DNA from 2 places in the Pseudalkalibacillus sp. NRS-1564 genome. Region 1 is predicted to be linked to the other one. Evidence: riboswitches for the same ligand, from Rfam matches in the RefSeq annotation. Region 1 holds a riboswitch; the other holds the start of a gene.
What was found. A riboswitch is a leader RNA that binds a small molecule or an ion and turns the genes downstream of it on or off. The one in region 1 is predicted to bind FMN.

Region 1 (15,513 bases):
TCCGGTGGAGAGCTTTATACTGCTTTGAAGGCAGGTTTCCCCGTGGAGCGTATTCATTTTCATGGAAATAACAAAAGTGAATCTGAAATTAGAATGGCGCTTGATGCAGAAATAGGTTGCTTCGTTGTTGATAATTTTTACGAATTATCTCTCCTTGAGCAAATTGCAGAAGAAAAAAATGTGAAAGCTAATGTGCTGTTGCGTATAACACCAGGTATTGAAGCACATACGCATGATTATATTTTAACAGGCCAAGAAGATTCTAAATTTGGTTTTGATTTACAGAGTGGTCAGGTAGAACGCGCGATATTGGATGTAACAAAAATGAGTGCTGTTCATCTTCTTGGACTTCATTGTCATATAGGCTCACAAATTTTTGAAACAAATGGTTTTGTAATGGCTATTGAAAAGATTTATAGCTATCTTACAACATGGTATGATGCCTATGGTTTTGAGCCTGAAGTCCTTAACCTTGGTGGAGGATTTGGAATCCGATATACGAGTGAAGATCACCCATTACCAGTAGGGAACTACATCGAAGCTATGATTGAAACAATCAGAAATCAGGTAACAGGGCAAATGAACATGCCTGAGATCTGGATTGAACCTGGTCGTTCACTAGTAGGAGAAGCTGGAATGACGTTATATACGGTTGGTTCACACAAAAATGTTCCAGAGTTGCGACATTACCTCGCTGTAGATGGAGGGATGACGGATAATTTACGCCCTGCTCTCTATCAGGCAAAATATGAAGCCACAATAGCAAATCGAATGAATGAAGCAAAAGACCACCTATACTCTGTAGCAGGAAAGTGTTGTGAATCAGGTGATATGTTAATTTGGGATTGCCAGTTACAGCGAGCGATTGCTGGTGATACGATGGCTGTTTTTTCAACGGGGGCATATGGTTATTCCATGGCAAATAACTACAATAGATTACCAAGATCAGCTGTTGTCTTTGTTGAAAATGGTGAGGCCAACCTTGTTGTTGAGAGAGAGTCATACGAGGATTTAGTTCGACATGATTTGCCATTAAAACAAGCGATTATATCAAAATAATAGTTGAAAAGCATAAATGATATGGAACAGCTTCAGTCTGTGCTATAATGAAAGAGCTTTTAAGAAAATTGTTAGTGCAGGAGGATTTATTTATGAAAAAAGGAACAATTGCATTTGAAAATGGAGAAGTTATTGAAATTGAATTTTATCCAGAAGCAGCACCTAACATTGTTGCTAACTTTGAGAAGCTTGCAAATGAAGGTTTCTACAACGGTGTGAATTTTCACCGTGTAATCCCTGGTTTTGTTGCTCAAGGTGGAGATCCTACAGGTTCTGGAATGGGTGGACCAGGATATACAATTGACTGTGAAACAGAAGGTAACCCTCATAAGCACGTAGCAGGCTCATTGTCTATGGCACATGCTGGTAAAAACACGGGCGGCAGTCAGTTTTTCCTAGTTCATGAACCTCAGCCTCATCTAGACGGCGTTCATACCGTTTTTGGTCAAGTAACAGAAGGAATGGATACGGTCCTTCGCGTTAAACAGGGTGACGTAATGAAAGAAGTAAAAGTCTGGGACGAAGAATAGATCAGACTCTTAAAAACTTAATACTTTCCTTCGGGGTCGGGTGAAAATCCCAACCGGCGGTGATGACTAGCTTATGCTAGCTAAGTCCGTGACCCGGTTGCGTAAGCAAACGGTGGATCTGGTGAGAAACCAGAACCGACAGTATAGTCTGGATGGGAGAAGGAATAAAAGTGACCAATTTCCTTTTGAATCATAGATTCAAAAGGCTTATTTGGCATATACTTTTGCCTCCCGGGACAGCTGTGTTTTGGGAGGCTTTTTTTGTTCTCCTTCTCAACCAATAACGGAGAGTGGAACAGGAGTAAATACGATGAATCATACGGATTTTATGAAAACAGCGATCGATTTAGCTAGAAGTACGATAGGTCAAACGCGTCCGAATCCCTCCGTAGGAGCTGTCATTGTTAATAGTGGGCGTATCGTAGGGATGGGAGCTCATTTAAAGGCTGGAGAAGGCCATGCCGAAATTCAAGCACTCAAGATGGCGGGCAATCGAGCAAGTGGGAGTACTGCCTATGTGACACTGGAGCCATGTAGTCATCATGGAAAGACGCCTCCTTGTGCTGATGCTTTAATTCAAGCAGGAGTCAAAGAGGTATTTATTGCAAGTCAAGATCCGAATCCCCTGGTCGCAGGAAATGGTGTGACTAAACTAAAGAAAGCAGGCATAGCTGTCCATATTGGGCTTATGGAAGAAGAAGCCTTACAGCTAAACCGGATGTTTTTCCATTACATTACTCAAAAAAGACCATTTGTAACGTTGAAAGCTGCTACAACGCTTGATGGCAAAATAGCAACTCATTCAGGTGATAGTAAATGGATTACGGGGGAAGACTCGAGAAAAGATGTTCATGCCTATCGTCATCAACATGATGCCATTCTTGTAGGTATTGGAACCGTCCTCTCTGATGACCCATCACTAACGACTCGTTTCGGTGAAGGGCTATCGCCGATTAGAATCGTGTTAGATCGTCAATTGAGGATGCCTTCTGACGCTAAAGTAATAAGTGATGAGAATGCAGAAACATGGATCATTACAACAAAACGAGCTGCGCTAAAAAATAAGCGATCTTTCCCAAAACATGTCCAAATCATCGCTGTCACAGATCCACTGCTCCCAATGGATAAAGTTCTTGACCTTTTAGGGGAACGAGAAATTACATCAGTATTTGTTGAAGGTGGTTCAGAAATACACGGTAGCTTTCTTGAATCACGCTCTTTTCAACAAGTTATTACATACATTGCGCCGAAGCTAATTGGTGGGAGTCAATCTCCTACGGCTTTCGGAGGTGCAGGTTTTAAAACGATGAATGAAGCGATCGATTTACAAGTGGATAGCGTAGAACAAATTGGAAATGATATTCGAATTATTTCATCAAGGAGGCTTTCTTAATGTTTACAGGTATTGTGGAAGAAATCGGAAGAGTTGAAAGTGTTCAACAATCAGGAGAATCCATTGCAATGCAAATTGCGGCGTCGACTATTTTAAAAGACGTTCATTTAGGAGATAGCATTTCGATAAACGGCGTGTGCTTAACTGTTACGACGTATACAGACTCTTCTTTTACCGTAGATATTATGCCTGAAACATTTCGTGCAAGCAGTCTTCGTCAGCTAGGGCCAAACTCATCGGTGAATCTTGAGAGAGCTATGTCCGCAAATGGACGCTTTGGTGGTCATTTTGTTTCTGGACATGTTGATGGTGTGGGGAAAATTACTCGTGTAGAACAAATCGATAATGCTGTTTATTATGACATCTCGATTCCGCGAAACCTTTTAATTTACTTTGTTGAAAAAGGCTCAGTTTCTGTTGATGGTACTAGTCTTACGGTCTTTGGAATAGGGGAGCACTCTCTTACTATATCTCTTATTCCCCATACCGTAGAGGAAACGGTGCTTGGGAGAAAAAGAGTGGGAGATACAGTGAATATAGAATGCGATATGCTTGGTAAATACATTATGAAGTACTTGGAGCAAAGAAGCGGTTCAAAACCCGAACCTACTGCTTCACTTGGGAGTCAGTTTTTTGAAGATCATGGATTTAAATAATGGTACTATCAGGAGGGTCATCGTATATGTTTCATACAATAGAAGAAGCGATTTATGATTTAATGCAAGGCCGGGTGGTGATCGTTTGTGATGATGAAGACAGGGAGAATGAAGGGGATTTTATCGCTTTAGCCGATAAAGTCACACCTGAAACAATCAATTTCATGATTACAAAAGGAAGAGGCCTTGTTTGCACGCCGATTACGGAAGAGCGTGCAAATGAACTGAAGTTGAGTCCAATGGTAGATCATAACACAGATTCTCATGGTACAGCGTTTACAGTGAGTGTCGACCACAAAAGTACAACTACAGGAATTTCGGCAGCTGAAAGAGCATCTACAATTCAATACTTAATTAACCCGGATGCTAAACCTTCAGACTTTAATCGACCAGGTCATATTTTCCCATTGATTGCTAAGGATGGAGGGGTCCTTAGAAGAGCAGGTCATACGGAAGCGGCAGTCGATTTGGCACGACTCTCTGGCTCTGCCCCGGCTGGTGTTATTTGTGAAATTATGAAAGAAGACGGTGAAATGGCGCGCGTTCCTGATCTAAAGGAAATTGCTGAAGAGTATGATTTGAAAATGATTACGATTAAAGATCTGATCCAATATCGTAACCGTAAAGATGTTCTTGTTCGAAAAGAAGTAGAAATAGAACTTCCGACTGAGTTTGGTTCTTTTAGAGCGGTAGGGTATTCGAACATTCTTGATCAGAAAGAGCACGTAGCTTTGATTAAAGGAGAAATCTTACCAGATCAACCAACTCTTGTGCGAGTTCACTCTGAATGCTTAACTGGTGATGTGTTTGGATCTTTTCGATGTGACTGTGGTCCACAACTACATGCTGCATTGGCACAAATTGAAGAGGAAGGTCATGGAGTGCTTTTGTATATGCGCCAGGAAGGAAGAGGTATCGGGCTTCTTAATAAAATGAAAGCCTATAAACTGCAAGAACAGGGCTACGACACAGTTGAAGCGAATGAGAAGCTTGGATTTAAGCCTGATTTAAGGGATTATGGAATAGGGGCACAGATTTTGAGAGACCTTGGTGTTTCTAAAATGAACCTTCTGACAAACAATCCTCGTAAAATAGCTGGGTTAACAGGTTATGGTCTTGAAGTAGCATCTAGGGTACCTCTTCAGATGGCTTCTCGAAAAGAGAATGAAAAGTACCTAAAAACAAAACATAGCAAGCTAGGACACATGCTTCATTTCTAAAAATTTACGTATGAAAATAGGAGGATATTAATAATGGGACAAACATTTGAAGGAAACTTGGTTGGATCTGGGTTAAAAGTGGGTATAGTAGTAGGAAGATTTAATGAATTTATTACAAGTAAGTTACTTGGAGGTGCTGAAGACGCATTGAAGCGTCATGGCTTGTCCGTAGAAAACATTGATGTAGCATGGGTTCCTGGAGCATTTGAAATTCCCTTTGCCGCAAAGAAAATGGTTGAAACGGGAAAATATGATGCAATTGTTACGCTTGGTACGGTTATTCGCGGGGCGACACCACACTTTGATTATGTGTGTGGAGAAGTTTCTAAAGGCGTGGCGAATTTAACGATGCAGACGGGTGTACCTGTTATTTTTGGAGTATTAACCACAAATACCATTGAACAAGCTGTTGAACGTGCAGGTACTAAGGCTGGTAACAAGGGCTGGGATGCTGCAACGGCAGCAATTGAAATGGCTAATTTATCAAAATCATTTGAAGGTTGATTATCAGTTCATTTTTGGCTATGATGAGTATGGTATGCGATGAAGGGCAAAAGAGTTTGGAATCGTAAAGCCAAGAAGAGAGAAAGAAAATGGTTGATTCTTAGGTCTGTGTGATCATTGTCATTATCATGCTAGCTGAGCTTGTTCGTCGAATCATTTTAACATTCTAATTGATTTTAGAATAAGTTATTAAACGGAAAGCCAAGAATTACTTTAATGAGGGATAATCATGCTAATTCGTTATAAGAAAGCTCATGAGAAAATAGCCATGGGGCTATTAAGCTTCATGCCGAACGAAAAAGATATTAAGAAACTGCAACAATCGATTAAAGACTATGAGGATATGGATTCTTTGCAGCTTTTTCTTTGGAAAGAAGAAGATATTATTGGATTGCTCGGAATTGAATGGGTAAACGACAACGAAGTAGAGTTAAAGGATATTAGCGTTAATCCTTCCCATCGCCATCAAGGAATTGGAAAACAAATGGTTGAAGCACTTCGAGAAATGCTAAGTGATGAAATATCTATTAAGGGTAATGAATATACGGGGACATTTTTTGAAAGGTGTCACTTGGAAGAAAATATGAAGTAAGATGCAAAGAAAAGGAACGGCTTAGCCGTTCCTTTTCTGTTGTTTTATTTCAAATTGTTGTTTTCTTTCTTCAATTACATCTGATCGATCACGTCTCGTATGACGATGGATAAGTTCTATATTCGAAAGATCGCTTTTACTACCATAAGTACATTCAAGTTCACGACATCTTTCTTCACAAGCCGTTTGAAGGGTGGAGCTTGTGAGAGGAATATCAAATCCCTGGTATGGAGAGTGAGTGTTGATGAGTTGTAACTCTTTTGATAGGTTTTTAGAAAGTTGATCAATATTTATCGCTAATTTATCGAGTTCTTCACTTTCGCTTTTGGAAATGCGTAGGGCATTAGCAATCATTCTCTTTGCCCCTGTGAAATTACCGCGTCGATGGTGGTAGAGGCCAACAGCAATTTGGATAAGACCTACCCAATGAAGTTTACGACTTCCACGCGGATCCTCTTTCCAATGTTCTTCGAGGATTTCATGGCATTCAAAATAATCACGAAGTCCATGGAAATGAGCCAAATAATCAATATAGGCTTTTGAATACATGCTGATTCCTCCATTTCTTTTAGTAGTGTAGCACATGTGTGTTAAATAGATAAAGCGAGTGCTCTTATGGATCAAAATAGTGATCAGTCGTCAGGATGCTATCAAACTGTTAACGATCAATGGAAATCAATTTACGTTAAAAATGAACCGGATGGTTTTCTTGCATTGCTGTAAGCCCCTATTGTAAATGTGATATAATCGGAATACTAGATGGACTTGGATAAAGGAAGATGGAAAATGAAGCAATACAGTGTAAAGGTTGATGCATTTGAAGGTCCATTGGATCTTTTGCTCCACCTTATAAATAAGTACGAAGTGGATATTTATGATATTCCGGTCTCGCAAATTACAGATCAATACTTAACGTTTGTCCATACAATGCAAGAGTTAGAACTTGATGTGGCAAGTGAATATCTTGTTATGGCTGCGACGTTGCTTGCGATAAAAAGCAAAATGCTTCTTCCTCAAAAAGAAGAAGAAATTTTCGAACAGGACCCTGAGTTTGAAGATGATCCCCGTGATGAACTCGTTCAACGTCTTGTTGAGTATCGAAGGTTTAAAGAGGCTGCGAATGATTTAAAGGAAAAAGAAAGTAGTCGAAGCCTTATTTATGCTCGGCCACCTGTGGATACTAGTGAATTTAGTCATGAGGATAGTCAAACCTCCATTGGCGACGTTACATTGTATGATATGCTTGCGGCATTTCAAAAAATGTCCAGACGTGTAAAGGAAAAGAAACCAAAGCGTACACGGATTCAAAGTGAAGATGTTCCTATTGAAGATCGAATGAACGCTATTCGGAACCAGCTACGAGGAAGTGGAAAGACGCGTTTTAGTGATCTTTTTAGTGAAAAGGATCGTGGGCATATGATTGTGACGTTTCTTGCAGTCCTTGAGTTAATGAAAACGAGAGATGTGGCTTGTGAACAAGATAAAAACTTTGGCGAAATTATGATTTTTGAACGAGAAGGGAAGGCATCAGTGTGACAAACGAAGAAATAAAAAGCATTATCGAAAGTCTTCTATTTGTAGTTGGTGATGAAGGGATCACAGTGAAAGATCTTTGTGAAACCATCTCATTGGAAGAAGACACCCTTCTAAGTGCAATAAGTGATTTGCAGGATGAATACAATGAAAAAGATCGCGGTTTTAAAATTAGTTTTATTGGTGGTGGCTATCAGCTCACTACAAATGCTAAAAATGCTCCCTATATCGAAAAACTAGTAGCGACACCAGGTAATCATACTTTATCGCAGGCAGCTCTTGAAACACTTGCGATCGTCGCCTACAAGCAACCAATAACAAGGGTAGAAATAGAAGAAATTCGCGGTGTTAAAACGGATAAGCCTTTACAAACTTTAATGAGTAAATTGCTCATTAAAGAAGCGGGCAGAGCCGAAAAAGCTGGAAGAGCGATTTTATATGGAACAACTAGAGAGTTTCTATTTCATTTTGGTTTAAGCTCAATCAAGGATCTACCCCCTTTACCTGATGGGACAGAAGATAAGGAAGATGAGGAAGCAGACTTGTTTTTTGAGAAGTTTCAGGAAATCTCTGAGTAGATGCTAAGTTCGATCATGATGAAGGAGGACAATCGATGCGGTTAACTCATGTTGCTTTCGAGGAGCTTCAAAAAGATCGTGCAAACTCCCCTGAAGATTCATTCGTTCGTTCTACAATAACGTATGAGGAGAATGGAAAGGTAAAGCGATTTCATGTTTTATATCCTGGTGTTTTTGCAGAAACTGCCATTAAAGAATTTTGGGATTATGAGACCCCCATTCACGAAGCAATCGCACTGAATCTCCTTTCATCTTATCCGAATCGAAAACGTTTGTATATTAGTAGTGAAAATGAGTTTGTTGATCCGCTTAAGAAGGCGGATTTACAAGAGCTTCTCGCGATCATCCATGAGATAAAAACAACAGGTACGTATTTACATTCAAACAAAGAAAAGATGCCTCCATACTGAGGCATCTTTTTTATGCTTTGACTATGTTCGCATATATTGATGTATCATTTTTGGCTCAAATGAGTGAATCTTCCATTCTTTTCTAGTTATTAACGGTTCTAGAATAAAAATGAAATAAACTTCGAACACTAATTGAAAAGAGTAGGAATAGGAGCTCAGATCAATGATACTATCGATCGGAAAATCTTTACCCCCTCATTGTCTTCTACAAACAGAAGCTGCGACTTTTGCTAAAAGGCAATTTGGTCCACATTTTAAAAATATAGATCGTCTGCTACCTGTTTTTCAAAGTGCTGAAATAGATAAAAGATATTTCGCTATGCCACTAGAATGGTATAGTAGTGGCCCAACATTTGAAGAAAAAAACGAAAAATACGTTTCTCTTTCTGTTGAATACGCTAAAGAAGCAATATTGGACTGTCTGAACAATCCCTTTTACTTAAATGAAATGATTGATTGTAGAGATATCGATGCAATATTTTTTGTGTCAACAACAGGTATTTCTACACCGAGTATAGAGGCTAGAATTATGAATGTCCTACCATTCTCTCCACATACAAAACGGATCCCCATCTGGGGACTTGGTTGTGCAGGTGGTGCTGCAGGTATTGCAAGAGCGAATGATTATTGTCTTGCCCATCCTGATCAAGCTGTTCTAGTAGTGAATGTTGAGCTGTGTAGTCTTACTTTTCAACATGGTGACTTTTCCAAGAGCAACCTTATTGGAACAGCACTTTTTGCTGATGGGATATCAGCTGTACTTTTGACAGGTGAGACTTCATCTCTTCTTAGGCGTTCAACCTTGCCGAGCATTCCAGGCATCGTCGCCACACGCTCCACATTAATGAGAGATTCAGAAGATGTGATGGGATGGGAAGTTAGCAACGAAGGCTTGCACGTAGTGTTCTCTAAGTCTATTCCCGCGATTGTGTCAAGTTGGCTTGAACCTAATGTTCTGGAATTCCTCTCTATTCAAGAGAAGACCACGCAAGAAATAGATTATTTTATTGCCCATCCAGGAGGAACAAAAGTATTAACAGCATATGAAGAAGCTCTCGGATTCGATAAGTCGATGACTGCAGTATCGAGAAATGTATTAAAAGAATATGGAAATATGAGTTCAGTTACCGTTATTTACGTACTAGACCAGTTTTTGAGAAATGGGTGTAAACATGGACATCTTGGATTAATGGCAGCTCTCGGACCTGGTTTTTGTTCAGAACTGCTGCTGCTAGAATGGAAAAAGGAGCATAAAAAATGGGGCTAATATTTACTGGGGTTTTTATCCTTCTTGTGTTTCAAAGATTAATTGAACTATATATAGCTAAAAAAAATGAAAAGTGGATGAAAGAGCAGGGAGCAAGAGAAGTTGGAAAAAATCATTATAAATACATTGTGCTGCTACACATTTTCTTTCTTTTCGCAGTAGCGATTGAAGCGATTTTACGAGGTTTCACTCTCTCCTTCGTCTGGTCTGTTATGCTGTTTGTGTTTCTTTTGGCTCAATGCCTTCGAGTCTGGACAATTAGAAGTCTGGGCCGCTTTTGGAATACAAAAATAATCGTCCTACAAGATGCAGATGTTGTAAAAAAGGGTCCTTACCGATTTTTGAAACACCCTAACTATTTAATTGTGGCACTAGAAATTCTCTCTTTGCCACTTATTTTCTCCTCTTACTTCACTGCGATTGTTTTTACCGTGCTAAATGCAGTATTACTTCTGAGAGTTCGTATTCCCGCTGAAGAGAAAGCGTTAAAAGAGTCGACCAATTATCCCGTGATGTTTCCGAATGCCGAAAAGGAATGAAAGACATATACTGCGTCTCTTGCTCATAGACTTGTACAAATATAGAGCTTAAGGGACGTGGATGTCATGATGAAATCACTTAAGACAAAAATTGGCGTCTTTATTTTAATTGCTGCTCTGCTGTTTCTCATGATTCCAAGAGGAGTAGTAGCAGAGGGAGTAGGCGTCTCAGCGAGAAGTGCCATACTAATTGAACAAGAAACAGGAAGAGTCCTTTACGAAAAAGATGCCTATACACAAAGACGAATAGCGAGTATCACAAAAATTATGACTGCGATCATTGCGATTGAGTCAGGTAAAATGAATGAAACAGTAAAAATTAGTGGAAACGCTGCTGGGACAGAAGGTTCCTCTCTCTATTTAAAAGAAGGAGAGAAAATAACACTTGAAAATTTGGTATACGGTTTAATGCTTCGTTCTGGTAATGATGCTGCTGTGGCAATTGCTGAAGAAGTTGGAGGCAGTTTAGAAGGCTTTGTTACATTGATGAACCAGAAAGCAGAAGAAATTGGGATGTCGCACACAATATTTATGAATCCTCATGGACTTGATGATCATGAGAATCATCTATCGACAGCTTATGACATGGCTATCCTAACACAGTACGCCATGGATAATGACACTTACCGTATTATTTCAAGTACTAAAGTACATAAGGCACCCAATGCGACAGAGGATTGGGATTATGTATGGCGTAATAAAAATAAGCTGTTAACTAGTTTATACTCTGATTCCACTGGTGGGAAAACGGGATACACAAAGCGAGCTAAGCGTACACTCGTTTCTACTGCTGAACGTGATGGTATGATTCTTATTGCTGTTACTTTAAATGCGCCTGATGATTGGAATGATCATATTTCGATGTTTAATTGGGGTTATAGTAACTATGAGCTGACTCTACTTGAGCCTAAAGGGATTATTAAAGATGTGAAGGATGAACCTTACAAAGGCAATGTGAGATTGAATCGAGATCTTTACTATCCTTTAACCTCAGAAGAAAGAGATCAAATTGATTCCACCATCCAACTTGTAGAACCTCCAGATGAAAGTAAGTGGGATGAAATGAGGTCAACAGATGATCCTGTTGGAATGTATGTTGTAAAACTAAATAACAAGACAATTGTGAAAGCACCAATTACTTTTGACTCCGTTGAAAAAAAGGAAAAAGGATTATGGGGATTTTTTAAAGGGTTATTTTCATTAGATATCGGACGTGAGCCGAATGGTTAATCTCATCTGGGCTGGCTTATTTCTCATTGGTATTCTATTTGCTCTAATTAATGGAACGATGGAAGAGGTCAATAAAGCAATATTTACTGGGGCTGAAGAAGCGATAGCTGTTTGTATAGGGTTGTTAAGTGTTCTTATTTTCTGGCTTGGATTGATGAAGATTGCTCAGAAAGCAGGACTGTTAGACCTTTTGGGAAGAGGATTTAAACCGATAGCTCGGAAGCTGTTTCCGGAAGTTCCCCCTGATCATCCTGCAATGGGATATATTCTCTCGAACATGATGGCGAATATGTTCGGCCTTGGAAATGCAGCTACGCCAATGGGGATAAAGGCAATGGAAGAGTTAAAAAAGCTCAATGATATGAAAGATAATGCAACAAGGTCAATGATTACCCTCCTAGCGCTCAATACATCAAGTTTAACTCTCATCCCAACTAGTGTTATAGCTATTCGGATGAAATATGGATCAGTTTCACCAACGGAAATTGTTGGTACAACAATTGCTGCTACAGCATGTTCTACAATTGGAGCTCTCTTCATTGATCGGTTTTTCTATCGAAGAAGCAAAAGGGGAGGATCTCTGTGAATGCATCGATCTGGATTATCCCTTTATTGATCGGGTTTATTCTTGCGTACGGAACGTGGAAAAGAGTACCAACTTATGAAACCTTTGTAGAAGGAGGTAAAGAAGGGCTTTCTATTGCGGTTTCGATCGTTCCTTATTTGGTAGGCATGATGGTAGCGATTTCTGTTTTTCGAGCATCTGGTGCAATGGCCTTTCTTAGTGGATTATTAAGAGTACCACTAGAAGCGATTGGGGTACCTACAGAAATCGTTCCTTTGGCTCTCATTCGCCCGATTTCTGGTACCGGTGCGCTTGCGATGACAACGGATATTATTAGCACATATGGGCCAGATTCCTTTATTGGGAGGCTAGCCTCTACCATGCAAGGAAGTACAGATACGACGCTTTATGTCATTACGGTTTACTTTGGGGCGATTGGCATCAAACGAATGGGAAATGCTCTTAAAGTTGGATTGTTAGCAGATTTAGTCGGGATGGCAGCAGCGATTATATTTGTCACTCTCGTATTTGGATAGAAGCCATCTTATTCGATGGCTTTTTTTATTGTAACGGAATGTTTGGAACATTCCTGTTTGAGCATAATAAATGATAGAATGAATCTGTGCTTGAGGTTTGACTGTGACAAGAGTATGATGTTTTAGTGAGGTGAATTTGATGGAACGTTTGCAAAAAGTAATTGCTCAAGCTGGAGTAACGTCCAGACGAAAAGCAGAAACATTGATTGAAGAAGGTAGAGTGAAAGTTAACGGCAAAGTCGTAACTGAACTCGGTACAAAGGTGTCTGAGCGCTGTAAAATTGAAGTAAACGGGATTCCGGTAGAACGTGAAGAGCCGGTTTATTTTTTGTTTTATAAACCAACAGGCGTCATTTCAACAGTAGAAGATGATAAAGGAAGAAAGGCTGTCACCGATTATTTCCATGAAATCGAAGAACGGGTTTTTCCTGTTGGACGACTTGATTACGATACGTCAGGTGTTTTGCTCTTAACGAATGATGGTGATTTTGCGAATAAGCTGATGCACCCAAGTTATCATGTAGACAAAGTGTACGTTGCTAAAGTGAAAGGCTTAATGAATAAAGAGACCATTCAAAAGCTTGAGCGAGGTGTGCAGCTAGAAGACGGAAAGACTTCGAAAGCACGAGCTAGAATTCTATCCGTTGATAAACAAAAAGGAAAATCAATTGTAGAATTGACCATTCATGAAGGTAAGAATCGCCAGGTACGCCGTATGTTCGAAACATTAGGTTACCCTGTGCAAAAGTTAAAGAGAGAACGATATGGTTTTCTTGAGTTGACTGGAATGAATCCTGGAGATTATCGTGAGCTAAAACCTTACGAAGTGAAGCAGCTTCGTAACCAAGCTGTCACACAAAATTCAAAAAAACGATAAGGTGACCCCTTATCGACACGTTATAGTGAGAGTAGTATTGCTTTGTTTGATTGGAGTTGGTTGAATGAAAAAGAAAAACCGGCTGATCGTGCGGACTGTTATATTGACTATCGTGTTTATAGCAGTCGGCTATACGTTCTATACAAACTTTTTTGCAAATGAAAGCGGAATCGTACAGGCCGGAGATCAAGCGCCAAACTTTATTTTAACGGATTTAGACGGAAATGAAGTAGAGCTTGAGGACTACAGAGGGAAAGGCGTCTTTCTGAATTTTTGGGCAACCTATTGCGAGCCTTGTAAAGATGAGATGCCAGCGATGGACAAGAAGTATAAAGAATACAAAGAAAAAGGCGTCGAAATACTTGCAGTAAATGTTTCGGAACCTAAATTGACTGCCGAAAGCTTTGCTGATCGGTATAACCTTAGTTTTCCGGTGTTGCTTGATAAAAGCAATGATGTAACTAATCACTATGGAGTTGGGCCAATTCCAGTAACCTTTTTAATTGACAAGAATGGCAAGGTCGTTCAAAAAACGGAAGCCAGCCTTTCAGAGGAAGTAATTGATAGCTATATGAAGCAAATCCAACCGTAATGGGGTGTTCCAATGAGCAACAATAACATCACCTGTGAATGCGGACATGTGAACCCTTATGGAACTGAGATATGCGAAGTATGTGGTAAACCGCTTCAAGGAGATTTAGAATCTAAGAAACTGCTTAATATGAGATACGAGGGAAGTGCACGGAGGTCTCAAACGTACAAAACGACGATCATCGATAAGATCTGGAATTTCTTCTCATCTGTTAAGGTCGGAATCTGGATCATCGTCTTGTTGCTAGTAGCTTCAGCGATAGGCACTATTTTCCCTCAAGAAATGTACATACCACCGCTGTCAGACCCGACAGTTTATTACAAGGAACAATACGGCGTACTTGGTCAATTGTATTATGACCTGGGTTTTCATAACTTATACGGCTCATGGTGGTATATGTTATTAATTGCCGCATTGGGACTTTCGCTCATTGTAGCCAGTCTCGATCGGTTTGTCCCGCTTTATCGCTCATTAAAGAAGCAGCGAGTCATTCGCCATGAAAGTTTCATGAAGCGCCAGAAGTATTTTGGTAAGACGGAAATCAGCCATGATTCGCCTGACTTAAACGGCATTAAACAAGCATTAGAAAATAAAAGGTACAATGTTAAAGAAGAAAATGGTCATTTATTTGCTGAGAAAAATCGCTTCTCCAGATGGGGACCTTACGTAAATCATATCGGACTCATTCTCTTTCTCATCGGCGGAATGCTCCGCTTTTTCCCTGGAATGTATGTCGATGAGGTGCTCTGGTTAAGAGAAGGTGAAACAGAGAAGATCAAAGGGACGGAAGAAGCCTATTATTTAAAAAGTGATGGTTTTATTCTAGAAACTTATGATAATGAAGATGAGAAATTTAAAGATGCGATTGAAGAGTCTGGACAAGCAGTCGTGGCAAAGAACTATCAAACGGATGCTATTTTATACAAGCAGGTTGGTGAAAGAGTAGCTGGGACGGATCCAGAACTTGAGAAAGTGAAAGAACATCCGATTCAAGTTAATAAACCGCTTAAGTTTGAAGGGTATGCCATTTACCAGGTAGATTATAAATTGAATGAACTTCAGAAGATGTCATTTACTATGGACAATAAAGAGTCCGGAGAGTCTATAGGTGACCTTACTATTGATCTTTATAATCCTGAGAAAGAATACAACCTTGAAAACGGCTACAGCGTTGAAGTAATGGACTACTTCCCAGATTTTGAATTTAATGACAAGGGTGAGCCAACAACTAAATCTAAAGTTCCGAATAATCCTGCATTTATACTTAATATGGTTTCTCCAGAACATCCTGACGGAGAAGTAGCTTTTGTTGCGATTAAGCAGAACTTAGAGCCTCTTGGAGAAAATGATTACAAAATGTCGTTTCAAAATGTAGATACAAAAAATGTTTCCGGTTTAGTCGTAAGGAAAGACAATACATTATGGATTTTAG
Region 2 (15,513 bases), on a different contig from region 1:
GATGGATCAGATAATGTTCCTTGCGTTTGGTTTGAATCGATAAGAAGCGATTGACCAAATGGCAGAGAAGTCGACCGATTTTGGTTATAGTAATCAATAATTGTTGATAGATCTAGTGGAACAGAAGAGGTTGTTTCCTTAGCAAGGTAGCTGTTCACCCCTGATTTGAATTCGTGGAGAAGGACCAGGTAGTCTCTCTCTAACGCTTCCTGATATGGACTTATTTCTTTCACTTCTACAATAGAGCAACCTATCGTTTTAAGATCTTCCATGGCTTTAGCCAATTGTTCTTGTTCTTCCTGATGCATCGCATCATAATAGCCTTTTTTAACGACACCTATTCTTAAATTCTCAAGTAATGTAGGGAAGAGATATGGCGTATAATCATGGTACTCAGGTACAAAATGCGTCGCTTGATCTTGTGAATCCTTTCCTGATAACACACCGAGAAGGATTGCAGCATCAGTGACATTGCGTGTCATTGGGCCAGCGGTATCCTGTGAATAAGAAATAGGAATAATTCCAGTCCGGCTAATAGATCCCACGGTTGGTTTTATACCAACACCAGCATTAGAGCTTGATGGGCTAAGAATAGAGCCATTTGTTTCTGTTCCTACAGCAGCCGTAGCGAAATGACAGGCAACAGCTACAGCAGAACCAGAGCTCGATCCTCCGACGTCAAGTGTTCCAGGCCCATAGGGATTAAAGACTTGACCGCCTCTTGAACTAAATCCATTAGGCATTGTTTCACTCATGAAATTAGCCCATTCGGTCATATTGGTTTTACCGAGAATCACAGCACCAGCGTGGCGAAGATTTTTTACTAGAAAAGCGTCATTTTTGCCATAAGAAGAAGCTAATGCCATAGAACCTGCACTTGTATGCATGTGGTCATCGGTGTTGATGTTATCTTTGAGCAGGATTGGGATTCCGTGTAATGGACTTCTGGGTCCATTTTGTTTGCGTTCACGATCAAGAGATTCTGCAATAAAAAGGGCGTCAGGATTGATTTCTAGTATAGCGTTTAGTCGTGGATTATAATTTGCGATTTGTTCAAGATAGTACTGTACGAGCTGGAGAGAAGTAAGGTTGTCTTCTAACATTGCTTGCTGAAGATCAAGGATCGTTGATTTTTCTAACCATTCTAATGACAGCATATAGTATCCCCCATGAGAATCCTTTTTGTAACTATTTCAACAAAAATTGGTAAAATCCTTTTGCAATAGTCGGTTCTTAAGCGTTCGTTTTCAATTCACATAAAAAACCCGAATCTCTTTGTAAGATTCGGGTTTTGATATTTAAGCAACTCTCGTTTGACGAGCAAACCAAGGTTTTAATTTTATAAAGAAGGCAACGAATATACTTGCTATAATAGCGCCTTTTACAAGGTTGAATGGTGTAATTCCTGTTAATACGAGAGCCTGACGAGCTGATGAAGACATTTCTTCAAAGCCCATAAACCACGTATATGCTGGAAGAATAATTAAATAGTTCAACAGTCCCATCACTGCCGACATTAGAATCGTTCCGAGTGTCAATCCCAGTGCTAACCCTTTCTGAGTTTGATTAAATTTACGGAAGATTAAAGAAGTTGGTACGATCAAGAAAACTCCTGCAATGAAGTTTGATATTTGACCAATTGGTACTCCGGTGAAGCTTCCTTGAATTCCAAAGTGAATGAAATTCTTAATCGCTTCTACAAGGATCCCAGCAACTGGACCATACAGAATGGCAACAAATAGTGCTGGAATTTCACTGAAGTCTATTTGTAGAAAAACAGGAAATCCAGGCAGTGGAAAATCTAAAAGCATTAACAAGTAAGAAATACTGCTGAACATCGCAACGACAATCATACGTTGCGTTTTTGAAACACTTTTCATTTTGACATTGCTCCCTTTTTTTCGAACCACCGAAAAAGGAGATGTGGCCCCAGTGCACACAAAAAACCATGAGTATGGGGCTCATGGTTACGGCATGGGGAAATAAGCAAGCTTCTGTTATAATTCAAAGAAAGCTTACTACTCCACCATCTTCTCCCATCCAGACTATACTGTCGGCTCTGGAATCACACCAGATCCTGCCCAAATTACAGGCTCGCGGGCTTGAGGAATTACTTATCCTTCACCGCCGGTCGGGAATTACACCCTGCCCCGAAGATAGTTCGTTATAATATTTACAAGTTCATTATACAGCGGAAGTAGCGATATCTCAATGAAAACATCTTGAACATATGCTATTTTATGATAACGCTTTCTTTTTAGGGGGGCTAGCAGAGACATAAACTTAAAAGCTCTCCATCTTTGAAGAGGGAGAGCTTAAAATAAAGCGCTATTATTTTTTCTCAGAGAGCCACGTTGCGACCTTTTCAGCGTCTCCACCTTGGATGACACCAGCAGGCATACCGCCGCCTTTACCATTCTTAATTATTTCTAGAATTTCATCTTTTGAATACTTGCCACCTACTGCTTCAAGAGCAGGACCAGCACCGCCTCCAAGGTTTTCACCATGACATGACGCGCAGTTTTGAGAGAAGATTTTCTCGGCTTCTCCTCCAGCTGAATCTCCACCGCCTTCTTCAGACTGTTCACTATGGCCGGCTTCATTTCCACCAGCATGTTCTTCGGTTGTGGAAAGCCAGTATGTAAAGCCTACAACCATAACTAGGAACAAAATTATTGCAGTAATATATGCGGATGATTTTCCCATTCTGTTCACCTCCTGTATCCTCATCTTTATCATACTTTTCAAACATTCAATTATCAAATATATTTTGCTTATTTCTTCCTGAATTATGTATGCGTTTCTATGATCACTAGTGAAAAAATCTTCTATTTTGGGGTGCGGATTCATAGACATAGAGTATGACGTTTAAGGAGCGGGGGGACAGGAAATGAAGAGCAGCTCACGCATGCTGTTTAGTGATACAAGCAGTAGATAAATTAGGTTTGTTTCTTTCTTTTCAATTGTAGGACTTATTCTCCTGTTTATTGTAGCAGGAATGATTTCCTCATCAGAAACGAAGTATCAACTCTCCTCTTCTGTGTTACATGATTGGATTACAAGTTTCTCGACTGAAGCTCTCGTTTATGGAATGGGGACGGAAAACCATTACTTGACTCAAGTACTACCAGAGGAAAGTGAGCCGCCAGCGCTGTCCTTAGTTGCCTTTCAGTTTATTACGAGTGTGAAACCCGGGGATATACGTAGTCTTTTGGGTGGGGAGCTACCTGGGTTTGCTTTATATGATGCTAAAATCCACGTAGCTGGTGAAGGGACGAATTTCACTAATCTCCCTATTGAATCAACTCCTGCATTAGATGAATTGCTAAAAGAACGTGAAGTTCCAACTGAAAAATTACAGATAAATGATTCCAAGGATCAAGTAACACCTCCTCTTCAAACAACAAATGGTCGAAAAGTAGCTTTTATTTATCACTCTCATAGTTATGAATCATACCTGCCATTACTAGGACTTGAAGGTAACAAAAATGCTAATCTTGCAAATGATGGCAAAACGAACATTACGTTAGTAGGTAAGATGCTTGGAGAAGAACTGGCTGAGAGAGGGATTGGAGCAAAAGTAGATGACTCAAATATAGGCGTGCTTTTAAATGAAAAAGGTTGGGAACACGGTAAAGCATATGATGTGTCCAGAACAATCGTACAATCGGCTGTGGCAGGAAATGATGATTTTAATTTGTTTATTGATATTCATCGAGACTCCTTAAGAGAAAAAGATACGACAGTGACAATTAACAATGAGGAATATGCTCGGACGGTCTTTGTTATTGGAGAAGAGAATCCAAATTACGAGAAAAATTTAGCACTTGCAAAAGACTTACATGAAGAGTTAAAGGTCAAATATCCTGGGCTTAGCAGGGGAGTTATTGGTAAAAAAGGCCAGGGGGTAGACGGTATCTACAACCAGGACATATCTCCTAACGCTATGTTAATTGAAATAGGAGGCGTAGATAATAACCTCGAACAGCTGAGTCGAACAGTTAAAGCGATTGCGGATGTCGTTAGTGAACACTACTGGAATACCCAAAAAGTAAATAATTAAAAAGAAGAGCGCTGGGAACATTCCCAGCGCTCTTTACACGGTCTCTTTGTTTAGTGTTAATATGCTCGTCGCAATTCCAACTGCAAATATAGTGATAGCTGAATAAAGCGTAGCATTCCATCCAATCGTCTTTGAACCGATAATAATAACAATCCCATCGATGAGAAAGATAATGATACCAATATTCAATGACAGGACACGGGAGATGAATTGAGCAAGCAGATCTGTTCCACCGGTGCTTGTATCATATCTCAACATAATACCAATGCCTAATCCAACAAAAAAGCCGCCAAGGACAGCGCTAGTAAGGATAGGAAATGTAAACGTATATCGAAGGGGAGAGAGAATATCAATAAAAAAGGAAGAAAGTAATAAACCGTGAAGGCTATTGTAGAAGTAAGGCCGAAAGTATAGAAACGCAATAATATAGAGAGGTACACTTAAACAAATAATGGTAAATCCTGTTTGATAGCCCCAAATGTACTTGATAATGAGGCCAATTCCGATCATTCCTCCATCGATGAGATGGTTCGGTACAAGAAAGGCGTTAATGCCTGCACCAACTAGGATGCTTCCAGATATTACTGCGGCGATTTTTTGATACATATCATACTCACCTGCTTGGATGTGGTTGTACCATATTTATGTATGAATGAATGACTTCATAACGGATTTCTCTTAAATGATATGAAAACTTGTTTCTTCGGAGAGACATAGATGAAAGTTGGAGGATTTTATGAAAAGGTAAAGATCGAGAAATTGAATAAGCTTCCGATTAATCCTGGTCTAATTATTCGTGGCATTAAGAAGTACTAAGGGAACCTTGCTATTATGACAACAATTATTTCAATGGCTCACTATCTGTGACTAGAAGCATTTGCTCAAGTGGTAGAAACGGAAGCGCAGCTACGTACTTTGCAGGATTTAAATTGTTATGAAGTATAAAGGTATGACTATTTAAACCTCTCTCGGTGGAGGGGGAGAAGAGTATATAAAAAGTTAAATTAAGTAAGTTTTTTCTTTTCTACATTCATAAAGGTGGAAACTAGTTCGAAATTTTTTACAAGTAGATAGAATTAAGTACAAAAAGTAGGGTAGAAATGCTAACATCGGAGAAATGCTGTTTTAATCAAATGTAGTACCATTGGTAGATAAATAATAAATCATCACTTGCTAGACAGGCCATTGGTCTGTCTTATTTTCATTTCACAACCCATTTATGTAATATATTTACAATTCGTAATGAGCACAAGAAAATTATACCACGTAGATTACGAAGTTGTTATTGGGAAATTCAAAGTGAAATAACAACGTATAAACTCATGTTTTCCTCTATATTTCCCAATACAAACATTAAGAATTCTGTGATAATCTACAAATGTACCAAAAATTCTCACTATTCTGAAACGGAGGAAATGAAATGAAAAAAGGAATTGCCGTTGTACTTGCGACAGGTCTTGCGTTTGGTTCTGCTCTCCCGTCTGCTTCTGCTGCTTCTTCTAACAACTTAAATGCGGAGCAGAAACAAGCCTTAGAAAAAATGGAAATTGTAAAACAGGATTGGGAAAATGATCGTAAGGTTCCTTCATTCCTTTCTGGTAAACTATCAGAAAAGAATGTGAAAACAGAGAAAGCCGTGAAATCATATCTTAAGTCAAACGAATCTCTCTTCAAAGTGAAAACGAAAGATTTGAAACTAGTGAATGAAACGACAGATGAGCTTGGAATGACACACTATGAATATGTTCAAACAGTAAAGGGTGTTCAGATCGACGGAGCAAAATTCATCGTACATACGGATGAAAAAGGCGAAGTTACAGCAGTAAATGGAGACCTTCATCCAGAAGCATCTAAGAATTATAAAGGAAGTTCAGATGTAAAGCTCTCTGATAAAGAAGCACTTAAAAAAGCATGGGATCACATTGATGTAAAGCCACAGAACGTTGTGAGTGATGAACCAAGCTTTGTAAGAAAATCTGATGCTTTTGATATGGTAGAAAAAAGTGAGAAAGTTGTATATGAGAAAGATAACAAGTACTACCTAACTTATAAAGTACAGCTTCAATTCATCGACCCATATCCTGCAAACTGGCAAGTTTATGTGGATGCTCGCGATGGATCGATCGTAGACGCGTATAATGCAGTGGCTGATGGAGCAGAAACAGGATACGGGTATGGCGTTCTTGGTAACTATAAGTCCCTCAACACGTATTATTCAAATGGCACATACTACCTTTATGACACGACGAAGGCAATGAGCGGTGTGATTGAAACAAGAACAGCTAATAACGGGACATCTCTTCCAGGAAGCTATGCGGTAGATAGCAACAATGCGTTTACGTCTAGTTCTCAAGGTGCAGAAGTGGATGCTCATTATAATGCTGGTGTTGTATATGACTACTACAAGAATACACATAACCGCAATAGCTTTAATAACAATGGAGCCACGATTCGTTCAACTGTTCACTATGGATCAAATTACAACAATGCGTTCTGGAATGGCTCACAAATGGTTTACGGTGATGGAGATGGATCAGTATTCGCTCCGTTATCAGGCGCACTTGATATAGTGGCTCATGAAATTACTCATGCCGTTACGGAAAGAACAGCAGGACTTCAATATCAGAACCAATCTGGGGCTCTTAATGAATCGATGTCGGACGTATTTGGCTACTTTGTTGAGCCAGAAGACTTCCTAATGGGCGAAGATGTCTACACACCTAACAAGGCAGGAGATGCGTTAAGAAGCTTATCTAACCCTGACGCGTATGGACAACCATCTCATATGGATGACTATTATTATACGTCTTCTGATAATGGAGGAGTTCATACGAACAGTGGAATTCCTAACAAAGCTGCATACTTAACAATTCAAAGCATTGGCAAAGCCAAGGCTGAGAAAGTTTACTATCGCGCACTAAGTGTCTATTTAACGCCTACAAGCAACTTTAGTTCAGCCCGTTCAGCGCTACTTCAAGCGACATCAGATCTATATGGTACAGGTACAACATACAATGCTGTTGCAAGCGCCTGGAATCAAGTTGGCGTAAATTAAAGTTAGAGAAGGAAGAGTTCAAACATTGAACTCTTCCTTTTTTTGTTTCGTTCAAGCCAACGAACATGAGCACAGCTTTTTGTAGGCAACAGTGAATTTTCGAGCATGATTCATAAAGTGGAGGAGATAGTAAAGAAGGTAGAGATCAGGTATGCTTTTGCATTGTTTTGATCACCGCATGTTTATGAAACAGAAGTAAAAGGAATTTTCCAATACTGTGGGATATTGGTTATAATTGAGAAGATACTTACGATCGGAGGCTCTATATGGAACATTTAGATATGCATCATATTTTTGAACTTGGACTTATCCTTACTATGATTGCAGCGGGTATTACAGCGATAGCTAAGAAACTGAAGCAGCCTTATCCGATTGCCCTTGTGATTATTGGCACATTAATCGGCTTGTTTAACATTCCCGTACTTGAACCGCTTAAAATGTTCATTACGGAGGGTGACGTTTTTAATTTTGTTATTTTAACGATTTTCCTTCCTGCGCTTCTAGGGGAAGCTGCGCTAAAATTGCCTTTCTCCCATTTAAATCAAAACAAAAAGCCGATCATCGCCCTGGCTTTTGGGGGAACCTTCCTTTCCTTTCTAGTGATTGGGTTCTCAACACACTTTCTTCTTGGATTATCAATTCCAGTGTCGTTCGTCTTTGCTGCATTAATGAGTGCAACAGACCCTGTTAGTGTATTATCGATTTTTAAAAGTATGGGGGTAAACCACAAACTCTCTACAGTAATTGAGGGAGAGAGCCTATTTAATGACGGGCTTGCAGTTGTTTTATTTAAAATATCAGCTTTCTCACTTTTGGCTTATCTTGATATGGGCTGGGGAGGCTTAACGAGCGGTGCGTTTGAATTCATAAAAGTTGTTGCTGGTGGATTGCTTGTCGGTGGAGGATTAGGATATGCGATTTCAATCCTTACAAAGTACTTTGATGATTATCCACTTGAAATTATTTTTAGTATCCTCCTTTTCTATGGTTCCTATTTAACTGCAGAAAGTATCCATGTTTCCGGGGTTATTGCAGTAGTTGTAGCAGCTTTAACGTTTGGTAATTTTGGTTCGAAAGTTGGAATGAGTCCAACAACAAGATTAAACATTAACAACTTTTGGGATGTTGCCGCTTTATTAGCAAATTCCATTGTTTTCTTAATGGTTGGTCTTGAAATTACTCGAATTAATTTCGCTGATCAGTGGGGCACGATAGGACTTGCGCTCTTAATTGTTCTAATAGGTAGAAGTATTGCAGTCTATGGAAGTACGTTATTTGTTAAAGGGCTTCCGTGGTCATGGAGACATGTCCTTAATTGGGGCGGTTTAAAAGGGTCGTTATCCATAGCGCTAGTCCTTAGTCTTCCGGGAGATTTTGCAGGACGAGACACCGTCTTGATCCTTACATTTAGTATTGTTTTATTTTCATTAGTCGTTCAAGGTCTAACGATTAAACCACTAATTAGCTACTTCGGTTTAAGAGCGAAGCATAGCGGGTCGAAAGAGTATGAAGACATCGTCGCGAATTTGCATCGTCATGAAGCTGGGGTTGCAGAAATAAAAAAACTGAAGACACAGCTATTCGTTCCCGAACCAGTTTTTTCTGAATTGTTGACAAGTTACCAGAATGAAATTGACAGCAGTCATCGTGAACTTGATGCTTTATTAGATCAATACCCTGATCTTAAAAAAAGTCAGTTAATTACGTTACGAAAGCACTCACTATATGCCCAGTACGATAAAATTAACGAGCTAGAACAAGAAGAAATCATTTCAGGTGAAATAGCTGGAAAGTATAAAGAACTATTAAATAATGGCCTGGCGGATTTTGAAGAAGAAGAAGTTGTGAAAGATTCGAAAAGAAAACATTAAGTTGCTACATTTGTAGCAGCTTTTTCCTTTGGCTTGCATATCCTAGTAAAGAAAGGGACAAAGCACGTGAAATGATGGGAATATTCCGTTTATTATTAAATGATCGGGGTATTGTTTACAGTAAGTAAAGCAATAAGGTATAGTGTAAAAAGTCATTTTCAACCACAAGAAAATAACTCACAAGGAGGACTTTTGAGAGAAAATGCCTTATCTTCAGACCGATCGTCTGACCATTATTCCTTTCTCATTTGATTTAATTAAAGCTATGACTGATAAGAAAGAATTAGAGAAGCTGTTACATGTTGAAGTACCTGAAGAGTTTAAAAATGTGCAGTTTGAAGAATTCCTACCTTTTCATCTAAATGACTCTGCTATTTCAAGAGTGAGTCACAAGTGGGAAGGCATATTGATTCATACTTCTGATGAAAAAGTAATCGGCACGATGGGATATAAAAATATGGAAGCGTCAAGTAATCTTGAAGTTGGGTATCATCTGATACCTGAGTATCGTAACAAGGGTTACGCCATTGAAATGGCCAGCGCCCTCGTTCACTGGGCATTTCCAGACGAAAAAGTGAACAGTAAAGTATCTTCAGAAGAAGTAAACATCGTCATGGAACGAATTGGATTATCAAAACTAACGGTTGAACCACCTGTTGTTAAAAACAAAATAGATGAAGAAAAATTCATGAAGGAAAATGAATATATGTAAAACCCTACAAAAAAACTGTAGGGTTTTTTTATGTGAATTTCGCGTGACAATCATTAGAATCCATACCTTCAGTGATACTGACAAAAATAGAGGAATTTGGAGATTTTTGTCGAATATTTTATGGTATAATCATCATTGCTTTGAAAAATATGTAACTGCATGAGCGGGGTAAGGAGCTAATATGCCTTCAGCTATACGTAATGAAATCAAGATTGAGGAAGAAAGACGGGCAAATAAGTTATTTATCTTTCTGTTTTTTGTATCCGTTATTTTATATGATGTGTATCGGTTTATTATTAGTCCTTTAATCGATCCCGATACGACTATGATCTTGCTAAATGAATCGAAAGAACTCATTCCACTAATGATGATCTATGCCATCGAATTTTCATTAATTCCTATTTCCAAGTGGTTTTCAAATAGGGACCAGCCTTTTGCTACAAAATATCTCTTTTTTGTAGTATTCATGGCGACTGCTCTCATTACAGAGATTTTTCGCTACATTGGAACAGACGAGATGTATGCTAGCGGAAGCCCAGTTGAGCTATTCTTTGTTTTGTTTTCTCCTTTGTTCGTGAACAAACGATTTTATATTACTGTTGTGGCTGGAATAACAGGGAAGTATGCCATTATGGGCTTTCTTACAATGTCGCCAGTCGTTGTATTTCCGATTCTTATACTTCTTTTATTCTCGGGAATTACGTTTATTATTTTAAATCGATTCCAATCCTATTTAAATACAATTGTGAAATCGTATGAGCAAGCTGCGCATAATGAGAAGTTAGCTTTTATTGGAAGGATTGCGACTGGAGTCACTCACGAAATTAAGAACCCTTTAACTTCTCTTAAAGGATTTGTACAGCTGCAAGAATCGGAGCAAACCTACAACCCGAAATATTCTAAAATTATGCTACAGGAGTTAGAACGATTAACGATAATCGTTAATGATTTAATGGTGATTGGCAAGCCACAATCAATTAATTTGAAACCGATTAACTTAACGGACTGTCTCGAATACGTTGTTAGTTTATTGCAGCAGGAAGCAGAACATAAGCAAATCACGATTTATACTAACTTTCCAGAAGAGCAAGTTCAGATCATGGGGGAAGACGTTAGGTTGAAACAAGTTATACTTAACTTGGTGAAAAATGCAATGGAAGCGATGCCTGATGGAGGAGAAATTCGCTTGAAGCTTGTTAATGATCGTGATTGGACAACTATTCATATTATGGATAGAGGAGTTGGAATTGCCGAAGAAGACATTCCGCATTTAGATCAAGCTTTTTATACAACGAAAGAAAATGGGACTGGGCTTGGTTTAATGGTCAGCTATAAAATTGTAGAGGATCACCATGGTAAAATTGACGTACATAGTGAAGTGAATCACGGGACAACTTTTTCAATTAGCTTTCCCATACTGTCACATTCCTTAGATAACACAGTAGTTAATTTGGCGTCATACCAGGGGGATAACGGACATACCCTGTAGAAAAAAATGAAATGACGTTAAATATCAAACAATATCAAAAATATCACATATTTAGGAAACGACCGTCATCTCTCGTTACAATAGAACTATATACAAATCAAAAGGGAGAAAGGGTGACCGGGGAATGGGTTACTATGACGATAATCAATCAAGAGCGAAACAGACAAAAAGAGGAATGAATTGGTTTTTACCGAGTACGTTCGGCGCAATTGTCGGAGCATCCGTTATGCTTGTTGCGGCGCCGCTCGTCTCGAATGTAGAACAGTCTTCAACAAATCAAGCGGCGGTAACCACTATTGCAAGTGGGGATGTTGAAACTTCCAATGTAGCATACAATGTCTCATCTGATATAACAACGGCTGTTCAAAAAGCACAGGACGCTGTCGTAAGTATTACAAGCTATCAAAACCAGGGGAGTGGATTTTCTTTAGAAGATCCATCCGGTCAATCGGGACAGGCTGCTGCATCAGGGTCTGGTGTTATTTACAAGAATGAGGGCGGAAAAGCCTATGTAGTGACGAATAACCACGTAGTTGAAGGTGCGTCTTCAGTAGATGTAACGTTAAGCAATGGGAAAAAAGCAGAGGCGAAGGTACTTGGTACGGATGCGTTAATGGACTTAGCTGTGTTAGAAATTGATGCGAAGGATGTTGAAGCAGTTGCCGAACTTGGTTCTTCTTCTAGTCTACAAACAGGGGAACCTGCTATTGCGGTTGGGAATCCATTAGGCTTCCTTCAAGGATCTGTGACGCAGGGAATTATTAGTAACCCAAGTCGTACGATTCCTGTTGATCTTGACCAGAATGGACAGCCTGATTATGAGGCGGATGTTATTCAAACTGATGCATCGATTAATCCCGGTAACAGTGGTGGTGCATTAATTAATATTAAAGGTCAATTAATTGGTATTAACTCATCCAAAATTGCAGAAGAAACAGTCGAAGGCATCGGATTTGCGATTCCGATTGACGATGCGCAACCGATCATTGAGCAGCTTGAAATGACAGGTGAAGTAAAGCGTCCAGTAATGGGAGTTACACCTGCCTCGTTAGCTGAAGTTCCAACGCAATATTGGACTGGTACGCTTAATTTACCTGAAGGTGTAGAGAGTGGAGTAGTTCTAATGGGCATTGCTCCTAATTCTCCAGCTTCAGACGCAGGGTTGAAAGAAAGAGATGTCGTCGTTAAGCTTGATGATACGGAAGTAAAGGATTCAGCCGCACTTCGTAAGTACTTGTATTCCAATAAAAAAGTTGGAGATAAAATGGATGTAACGTTCTATCGTGACGGAAAACAACAGACTGTTTCAATGACTCTAGCTAATCAGAATGGACTTTAAATATCAATAAACCCTCTGGATCATGCATCCAGAGGGTTTTCGTTATGAATGGGCTTTTTAGCACCATTGATTTTTGTGAGAAAATAGAAGACAGGCGTATCTAAAAGAGCAAGCGCCATTTTAATCACAAATTGTGAAAGAATCATGATCCATATGTTAGGGACAGTTCCGATAAACGCAATTGTGATGAAAATGGTTGTATCAAGTAGCTGAGATGTCAGTGTACTCACGTTATTCCGAAGCCACTTATGACGGTCAGCTGTACGTTTCTTAATCGCAGAGAAAATATAAACGTCTACGTGTTGCGAAACGAGATAGGCTGCAAGGCTGGCAAGAACAAATCGATAATTCTGACCTAGGAGAATTTCGTATGCCGCCTGCGTATCAGTTGCAAAAGGTGCTACAGGTAAAAGCATACCAAGATAAATCATAATACTAGCAAAAATTTGCGCAATAAATCCATACTGAACGGTTCGTTTTGCTTCTTCTTTCCCGTAGTTCTCGTGAATGATATCTGTGAATAGAAACGAAAAGGCGTACATCACAACGGCCGCGGGAATCACGAAACTTCCGATCATCACCACTTTTCCTGCTAGTACGTTTGCGATCACAATGGAAGTCGCAAATAACACGTTAAACAGGACAAGTTGACGGTCGATGTATTGATTCGTCATATTATGATGCTGCTTTCTCACGAACAGCTGTTGTTTTTAGCTCGATACCGCCTCGTGCTGATTGATAAACTGTAATTGTAACTTTCAAAGGGTCGATTGCGTAGACAACATCATCTGCGATGCGGGCAGCTAGTGTCTCGCAGAAGCTTCCTTCGTCACGGTAAGACCAGAGGTAAAATTTCAGTGATTTTGACTCGATGCATTTTTCATCGGGTACATATGAAATTTCAACTCGTCCAAAATCAGGCTGTCCTGTTTTGGGACAAACTGCTGTGAATTCGAGTGCATTAAACGTGATTTCCTGAACGTTCGGTGCATCAAATGCTTCGTTTTTTATTACTTCTCGTGCTTGTTCTACGCTTTCCGGGCGAGGCATTGGTCCGGAAGAAGGTAGCCATGCTTTATCCATGCTATTCATTCTAATTCCTCCTTTAGTTTTGATGAAGCAGGAAGGTTACGAACTGCTGTCATACAACGTTGTCTATTATAACAGAGCAGCATTCTGATGCGAAGAAAGAAGTTCATGTCAAATTTTTTAGTTTAGCTTTTAACATAAAGGGAAAGAAAAAACTAGCTAAGTAAACTAAGAAAGACAATAGGAGGAATCGTCATGCAAACGACAACGACAGTAAACGAAGAAAAGAACGGAAAGCTTGTTAAAGGTATTTTGGTAGGCGCGATTGTAGGTGGCGCTGTAGCTATGCTTGATTCAACAACTCGAAACAAAGTACGCTCAACAGCAGGAAACGTAAAAGATTCTTCAAGAGGTTTCTATACGCGTGTGAAGGAAAACCCTGGCGAAGTGAAGGACGACTGGATGGATCGTATTCAATCAGCATCTTCAGTACTAAAGGAAGCAATGAATGATGCACAATCACTTTATGAAAAAGTAAATGATGAAGTGGTTGATCAGGTGAATCAGGTAAAAGAAGATTCAACAGAAGTGATTTCAACAGCGAAAGAAGCTGGAGAAGACCTGCATGAAATTGGAAGTAAAGTAAAAGAAGCAGGTCAGGAAGTATCTGATTCTAGTGAAAATCAATATGAGCCAACAAATATTCCAGGAAGCGAAACGCGTACACCTGGAAATACATCTTCCAATCCGAATACGAGCTTGTAATTGAACGAACATCACCATATAAAAGATTAATGAAGGATTAACAAAGAAGGCTTCCGCTTATAAAGAGCGGAAGCCTTCTTTTTAATTTAGTTACGAAATGTAAGATGCACCAATGATTATTAAAAGAATAAACAAAACAACGATTAACGCAAAACCTTGACCGTAACCACTCATGATTGTTCCTCCCGTCAATATGTGTCGCTTCTTTACTAACGTATGTTGGGAGGTGGAAATGTGGACGTAGGCATTAGCCCTTTTTGGGTGGGCAGGCTATATCGTTTGGATAGCAGAAGCAGGGTAGTCCGTAAATATCGCTGAACAACCGAGTTTTTGGAGGTTGGATACTTGTAGAGGATCATTTACTGTGAAAACTCGCACAGGAATTCCGCGCTTCTGGGTGTTTTTCATTAAATGTTCATCCACTGCCTGCCATTCTATGTGAAGACTTTGAGCTCCAACGCGTTGAAGGTAGTCCCATGGATCAATGATTTTTTCCATTAAAAGAACAGCTGTTTCAATTTTATCGTTTTTTTGTGCGAGTTTCTGAATACTATAATGATTGAAGGATGACAGAATGGTTCGGTCGCAAAGCTTATAGTAAGTAAGAAGATCCAGGACGCGATCTTCTAGACTATTATACGGAAAAACGCCATTCTTCAGTTCAATGTTTAAGAGTAAAGAAGTGGAAGACACCCATTCCAACACGTCTTTTAATGAAGGGATCGACGTTCCCTGAAAGCGGTTGGAGAATGTTTGGCCAGCGTCTAATCGGATAAGATCTTCGTAAAGAAAGTCTTTTACAAAACCGATGCCATTCGTTGTTCGCTCAACTCGTTCATCATGAATAACAACAGGGACAAGATCTTTAGTTAATTGAACGTCGAGTTCGATTCCGTGAGCACCAGCTCTATGAGCAGCCTGGAATGAAAGGAGTGTATTCTCAGGGTGCGTACCTGATGAACCGCGGTGTCCATAAATTTGAAATGAAGAAGCCATAGGTCACCTCTTTCTGATTTGGATTTAGAAATCCATCTATGTAATGTATTCGCTCATGGATTCATTTTTCCTTTGATTTCATATATCAAGTTCATGCTAAAGGAGAGTTTGAATCAATTTGAATGGATTATGATAAAGGTGTGTTATGCCTGTTATAAGGAAGGGAGAGAATAGTGTGTCTAAAGGAGTTGCTT

Region 2: linked by a shared signal. The riboswitch ahead of ACIFPW_RS19690 (ECF transporter S component) and the one ahead of ribD (bifunctional diaminohydroxyphosphoribosylaminopyrimidine deaminase/5-amino-6-(5-phosphoribosylamino)uracil reductase RibD) in region 1 are both predicted to bind FMN.

Annotation. Positions count from the first base shown of each region.
Region 1 is NZ_JBITPM010000038.1:75,987-91,499, forward strand. It holds gene lysA (diaminopimelate decarboxylase) at 1-1,059, shown strand, start outside; gene ACIFPW_RS17245 (peptidylprolyl isomerase) at 1,152-1,589, shown strand; FMN riboswitch at 1,612-1,757, shown strand; gene ribD (bifunctional diaminohydroxyphosphoribosylaminopyrimidine deaminase/5-amino-6-(5-phosphoribosylamino)uracil reductase RibD) at 1,900-2,982, shown strand; gene ribE (riboflavin synthase) at 2,982-3,638, shown strand; gene ACIFPW_RS17260 (bifunctional 3,4-dihydroxy-2-butanone-4-phosphate synthase/GTP cyclohydrolase II) at 3,665-4,858, shown strand; gene ribH (6,7-dimethyl-8-ribityllumazine synthase) at 4,892-5,362, shown strand; gene ACIFPW_RS17270 (GNAT family N-acetyltransferase) at 5,592-5,954, shown strand; gene ACIFPW_RS17275 (DUF309 domain-containing protein) at 5,976-6,503, opposite strand; gene ACIFPW_RS17280 (segregation/condensation protein A) at 6,741-7,490, shown strand; gene scpB (SMC-Scp complex subunit ScpB) at 7,487-8,065, shown strand; gene ACIFPW_RS17290 (hypothetical protein) at 8,101-8,475, shown strand; gene ACIFPW_RS17295 (type III polyketide synthase) at 8,639-9,742, shown strand; gene ACIFPW_RS17300 (isoprenylcysteine carboxyl methyltransferase family protein) at 9,733-10,281, shown strand; gene ACIFPW_RS17305 (D-alanyl-D-alanine carboxypeptidase family protein) at 10,351-11,511, shown strand; gene ACIFPW_RS17310 (nucleoside recognition domain-containing protein) at 11,504-12,097, shown strand; gene ACIFPW_RS17315 (spore maturation protein) at 12,094-12,612, shown strand; gene ACIFPW_RS17320 (pseudouridine synthase) at 12,752-13,489, shown strand; gene resA (thiol-disulfide oxidoreductase ResA) at 13,554-14,081, shown strand; gene resB (cytochrome c biogenesis protein ResB) at 14,094-15,513, shown strand, end outside.
Region 2 is NZ_JBITPM010000044.1:19,695-35,207, reverse strand. It holds gene ACIFPW_RS19695 (amidase family protein) at 1-1,157, opposite strand, end outside; gene ACIFPW_RS19690 (ECF transporter S component) at 1,299-1,880, opposite strand; FMN riboswitch at 2,025-2,162, opposite strand; gene ACIFPW_RS19685 (c-type cytochrome) at 2,332-2,658, opposite strand; gene spoIIP (stage II sporulation protein P) at 2,999-4,063, shown strand; gene ACIFPW_RS19675 (YitT family protein) at 4,097-4,669, opposite strand; gene ACIFPW_RS19670 (M4 family metallopeptidase) at 5,484-7,118, shown strand; gene ACIFPW_RS19665 (cation:proton antiporter) at 7,385-8,989, shown strand; gene ACIFPW_RS19660 (GNAT family N-acetyltransferase) at 9,192-9,701, shown strand; gene ACIFPW_RS19655 (ATP-binding protein) at 9,883-11,190, shown strand; gene ACIFPW_RS19650 (S1C family serine protease) at 11,315-12,529, shown strand; gene ACIFPW_RS19645 (queuosine precursor transporter) at 12,550-13,203, opposite strand; gene queF (preQ(1) synthase) at 13,205-13,621, opposite strand; gene ACIFPW_RS19635 (YtxH domain-containing protein) at 13,814-14,323, shown strand; gene ACIFPW_RS19630 (YjcZ family sporulation protein) at 14,414-14,497, opposite strand; gene ACIFPW_RS19625 (glycerophosphodiester phosphodiesterase) at 14,594-15,319, opposite strand; gene ACIFPW_RS19620 (YmaF family protein) at 15,495-15,513, shown strand, end outside.